DNA from 2 places in the Halalkalibacter oceani genome. Region 1 is predicted to be linked to the other one. Evidence: a T-box and tRNA genes for the amino acid it is inferred to sense, from the RefSeq annotation. Region 1 holds a T-box; the other holds one or more tRNA genes.

Region 1 (2,434 bases):
GCGTTCAGGATCCAGGGAATTTGGGAACGATGATTAGGACGGCAGACAGCGCCGGCTTAACCGGTGTCATTGTAGGCGACGGCTGTGTCGATATTTTTAATGGGAAGCTGATTCGAGCGTCGCAAGGCTCGATTTTCCACTTGCCGGTGCTGAAAGGAGATTTAGTGGACTGGGTGGAGCGATGTAAACAGGCGCAAATCCCTGTTTTCGGCACTGCTCTAAAAGGCGCCAGCTCTTATTCGGCGATTGAGCCGCAGCGTGATTTCGCGCTGCTGATGGGAAATGAAGGAGAAGGGGTGTCAGAGGAGCTGCTCGAGCTGACTGACCAGAATTTGTACATTCCGATCTATGGAGAAGCGGAGTCATTAAATGTCGCCGTGGCAACCGGCATTCTCCTTTATTATTTACGAGGATAAGGTTGCATCGGCGCTGAAGTTTTTCTATAATGAAAAAGCGATCATCATACAAGTGAAAAAAGCAAAATGCGACGAAAGAGAGTAGTACGAATGACACCGCTATGCAGGGAGAGAATGCCTTGACTGAAAGCATTCTTATAGCAGGGAATTCCGAATTCGCTCTGGAGCAGGCATCGGAGCACGGGAGATGGATTCTCGTGAAGATGTACCGGTTTATGGCCGTTAAGTCAATGGAGCGAATGCAGGGAAGCGCCACTTTTCTGCGTTAATTAGGGTGGTACCGCGAGAGTCTTCGTCCCTTACCGGGATTGAGGGCTCTTTTTTTGACGATTTCCAGGAAGATTTGAGGGAGGGCGTCGTGCGGTTAGCGGATGCCCGAAAGAAGCCCGAAGCGGGTGTGGAGCAAAAGCAAGTTCATGGTCGAAAAGAAGGAGGAAAACAGATGCGTGAAAAATTAGAAGCGTTACGTGATGAAGCGTTAGAAAAGGTCAAGCAGGCCGAGGACAAAAAAGCATTGCAGGAGGTTCGGGTCGCCTACTTAGGAAAAAAAGGCCCGATTACGGAAGTATTGCGCGGCATGGGGAAATTATCGGCGGAGGAGCGTCCTGTCATTGGTCAGATGGCCAACGATGTCCGTGATGCGATCAAAGAACAGGTCGACAGCAAGGAAGCAGCGCTCGAGGAAGCGGCGATTGAAGCCCAGCTCGCAAGCGAAAGCATTGATGTCACTTTACCGGGCCGTCCGGTTCAGGCCGGTTCCACTCATCCTTTAACGGCTGTCGTCGAAGAGGTGGAGGATGCCTTTATCGGTCTTGGCTTCTCTGTTGCCGAAGGACCTGAAATTGAGACGGATTATTATAACTTTGAAGCATTAAATCTGCCGAAGGATCATCCCGCCCGCGATATGCAGGATTCGTTCTACTTCACGGAAGAGCTTTTGCTGCGGACCCATACATCGCCGGTTCAGGCGAGAACGATGGAACGTTATCAAGGAAAAGGGCCGGTGAAAGTCATTTGTCCGGGGAAAGTGTTCCGGCGCGATGATGATGATGCGACGCATTCTCATCAATTTATGCAGATTGAGGGCTTATACGTGGATGAGAACGTGCGGATGAGCGATTTGAAAGGGGTTCTTGAAACGTTTGCGAAATCCTTTTTCGGAGCGGAAAGAGAGATTCGTCTTCGTCCAAGCTTTTTCCCGTTTACCGAGCCTTCTGTTGAGGTTGATGTATCGTGCGGAATGTGTGGCGGTCATGGCTGCCGGATTTGTAAGCATTCTGGCTGGATTGAAGTGCTCGGAGCCGGTATGGTTCATCCGCGTGTGCTTGAAATGAGCGGATTTGATTCAACGAAATACAGCGGCTTTGCTTTTGGAATGGGTGTCGAGCGCTTGGCGATGCTGAAGTATGATATTGATGACATTCGCCACTTCTATACAAACGATGTTCGTTTTTTAGCGCAATTCAAACGGAACTAGACCGATTTAACAGGAGATATTGAAGGAGGAAATGAGATGCTCGTTTCATATAAATGGTTACAGGATTACGTCGATGTCGCGGAAGTAACGCCGCAGGAAATTGCTGAAAAAATGACGCGCGGCGGAATTGAAATTGATTTCATTCATCAATTAAATCAAGGGGTATCCGGCGTCGTTGTCGGTTATGTCAAGGAGTGCCAGCAGCATCCGAATGCGGACAAGCTCAATGTATGCCAGGTTGATATTGGTGAAGAGGAGCCTGTCCAGATCGTCTGCGGAGCGCCGAATGTCGCCAAGGGGCAGTATGTCGCTGTCGCCAAGGTTGGTGCCGTACTGCCGGGCAATTTCAAAATCAAAAAAGCGAAGCTGCGTGGAGAAGTATCGCAAGGGATGATCTGTTCGTTACAAGAGCTGGGTATCGATCAGAAGTTGATCCAGAAAGAGTACGTCGATGGGATTTATGTGTTTCAGGGCGAAGTCGAGGTCGGGAGCGATGCGCTTGCAGCGTTGAACCTTGATGATCATGTGCTTGAGCTCGATT
Region 2 (2,434 bases), on a different contig from region 1:
CGGTCGTTAAGCTCTTCAGCGCCGATGGTAGTTGGGGGCTTCCCCCTGTGAGAGTAGGACGTTGCCGGGCGATTTCTTTACATAAGCCAAATCATATACATTCCACAGTAGCTCAGTGGTAGAGCAATCGGCTGTTAACCGATCGGTCGTAGGTTCGAGTCCTACCTGTGGAGCCAACCACGGAGAGCTGTCCGAGCTGGCCGAAGGAGCACGATTGGAAATCGTGTAGGCGGTGTAAAACCGTCTCGAGGGTTCGAATCCCTCGCTCTCCGCCAGTAACAATTTTGCTATATGTGGCCCGTTGGTCAAGCGGTTAAGACACCGCCCTTTCACGGCGGTAACACGGGTTCGAATCCCGTACGGGTCACCATTTTAAAGATAGATGCTTTATCGATTGTTATACATAACCATTAAGAGTCGGAGGATTAGCTCAGCTGGGAGAGCACCTGCCTTACAAGCAGGGGGTCGGCGGTTCGATCCCGTCATCCTCCACCATAGCTTTAACACTTTGTAACGACGCGGGGTGGAGCAGTCTGGTAGCTCGTCGGGCTCATAACCCGAAGGTCGGCGGTTCAAATCCGTCCCCCGCAATACCGTTGGTCCGGTAGTTCAGTTGGTTAGAATGCCTGCCTGTCACGCAGGAGGTCGCGGGTTCGAGTCCCGTCCGGACCGCCATTTATTTCTTAATAATACAAACGGCTTGGTAGCTCAGTCGGTAGAGCAATGGACTGAAAATCCATGTGTCGGCGGTTCGATTCCGTCCCAAGCCACCATTTATAACTACTGATTTTGTGTATGTACGGCAGTTTTTATTATGCCGGTCTAGCTCAATTGGTAGAGCAACTGACTTGTAATCAGTAGGTTGGGGGTTCAAGTCCTCTGGCCGGCATTTTTACTCTAGATTCATATATTGACTGAAGAAAACATATTGTGTAATATAGATAATGTGTCTTTGGAGGGGTAGCGAAGTGGCTAAACGCGGCGGACTGTAAATCCGCTCCCTCAGGGTTCGGCGGTTCGAATCCGTCCCCCTCCACCATTTAGGGGCATAGTTTAACGGTAGAACAGAGGTCTCCAAAACCTCCGGTGTGGGTTCGATTCCTACTGCCCCTGCCAATTAATTTGATCATGTGGCGATTGTGGCGAAGTGGTTAACGCACCGGATTGTGGTTCCGGCATTCGTGGGTTCGATTCCCATCAGTCGCCCCATTTATACATAAGTATTGGGCTATAGCCAAGCGGTAAGGCAACGGACTTTGACTCCGTCATGCGCTGGTTCGAATCCAGCTAGCCCAGCCATTTTGCGGAAGTAGTTCAGTGGTAGAACACCACCTTGCCAAGGTGGGGGTCGCGGGTTCGAATCCCGTCTTCCGCTTTGTTTTTTATTCGGCGGTATAGCCAAGTGGTAAGGCACGGGTCTGCAAAACCCTTATCCCCCGGTTCGAATCCGGGTACCGCCTCCATTATTTACTACCCTGCCGGGGTGGTGGAATTGGCAGACACACAGGACTTAAAATCCTGCGGTAGGTGACTACCGTGCCGGTTCAAGTCCGGCCCTCGGCATTAGTAGGACAACCATATGCGCCCTTAGCTCAGCTGGATAGAGTGTTTGACTACGAATCAAAAGGTCGGGAGTTCGAATCTCTCAGGGCGCGCCATAATATTTGATGTGCCGGTGTGGCGGAATTGGCAGACGCGCACGACTCAAAATCGTGTTCCCTCGGGAGTGTCGGTTCGACCCCGACCACCGGTACTTAAAACATGCAAGACATCAACGTTTCCCTTCTCGTAAGGGGAGCGTTTTTTCGTGTTTATGCGTACTATTCGCCTATAAAAAGGGCTCTAAAATAAAGGCTCTAGAATAAATGTTGGGGTATTCGCACAATGAGGACAAAAAAAGACACGCAAGCTCCTTTGATCCTGTTATCCTTGAATTGACGAGAAACAAAGAAAGGATGGAGCTGCGTGCAACAAAAGTCTATCATGAAAATCTCATGAGTGGTTTGCTATAATATCTTATTTTCATGATAAAATATTCTTACTAATATAGAACTGTTTTGGAGGTCTGTAAATGATCGTTTATGAAGCCAGCAAACAAGAATTTCTTGAACATGTTGATAAAGATGTTCTTGTTTCCCATATACTGACACAATTTGAATTGAAACTAGGACGTACAAGTGAGTCGGAAATTCGTTCTTGGGATAATTCGATGTTACATATGTACCGTGTTTTAAATGATCCCTTAATTCCAAATGACGCTGGTGTTGCAATTGAGTATAAGATTCCATATACATCAAGAAGAGTGGACTTTCTTCTATCTGGTCATGATGGTGAGAAAGATTCTGTAGTTATTGTTGAATTGAAACAATGGTCAGAAGTACAAAAGGTTGAGGGAAAAGAAGCTATTGTTAAAACGGCCCTCAACCGTAGTTTG

Evidence for each region. A T-box is a leader RNA that pairs with one kind of tRNA and senses whether it is charged. The one in region 1 lies ahead of pheS (phenylalanine--tRNA ligase subunit alpha), so its partner is inferred to be a tRNA-Phe.
Region 2: it encodes a tRNA-Phe, which carries the amino acid that the T-box ahead of pheS (phenylalanine--tRNA ligase subunit alpha) is inferred to sense. The anticodon was not compared.

Annotation. Positions count from the first base shown of each region.
Region 1 covers NZ_JBEPKD010000007.1:171,100-173,533, forward strand. Annotated here, with positions in the region: gene ABMB67_RS10495 (TrmH family RNA methyltransferase) at 1-416, shown strand, start outside; T-box leader at 479-719, shown strand; gene pheS (phenylalanine--tRNA ligase subunit alpha) at 859-1,893, shown strand; gene pheT (phenylalanine--tRNA ligase subunit beta) at 1,930-2,434, shown strand, end outside.
Region 2 covers NZ_JBEPKD010000049.1:5,077-7,510, reverse strand. Annotated here, with positions in the region: partial or broken rRNA gene rrf (5S ribosomal RNA) at 1-70, shown strand, start outside; tRNA gene ABMB67_RS23110 (tRNA-Asn) at 102-176, shown strand; tRNA gene ABMB67_RS23105 (tRNA-Ser) at 182-275, shown strand; tRNA gene ABMB67_RS23100 (tRNA-Glu) at 296-370, shown strand; tRNA gene ABMB67_RS23095 (tRNA-Val) at 420-495, shown strand; tRNA gene ABMB67_RS23090 (tRNA-Met) at 518-591, shown strand; tRNA gene ABMB67_RS23085 (tRNA-Asp) at 599-675, shown strand; tRNA gene ABMB67_RS23080 (tRNA-Phe) at 698-773, shown strand; tRNA gene ABMB67_RS23075 (tRNA-Thr) at 817-889, shown strand; tRNA gene ABMB67_RS23070 (tRNA-Tyr) at 955-1,039, shown strand; tRNA gene ABMB67_RS23065 (tRNA-Trp) at 1,043-1,116, shown strand; tRNA gene ABMB67_RS23060 (tRNA-His) at 1,134-1,209, shown strand; tRNA gene ABMB67_RS23055 (tRNA-Gln) at 1,225-1,299, shown strand; tRNA gene ABMB67_RS23050 (tRNA-Gly) at 1,304-1,375, shown strand; tRNA gene ABMB67_RS23045 (tRNA-Cys) at 1,389-1,463, shown strand; tRNA gene ABMB67_RS23040 (tRNA-Leu) at 1,478-1,563, shown strand; tRNA gene ABMB67_RS23035 (tRNA-Arg) at 1,582-1,658, shown strand; tRNA gene ABMB67_RS23030 (tRNA-Leu) at 1,672-1,753, shown strand; gene ABMB67_RS23025 (DNA/RNA helicase domain-containing protein) at 2,072-2,434, shown strand, end outside.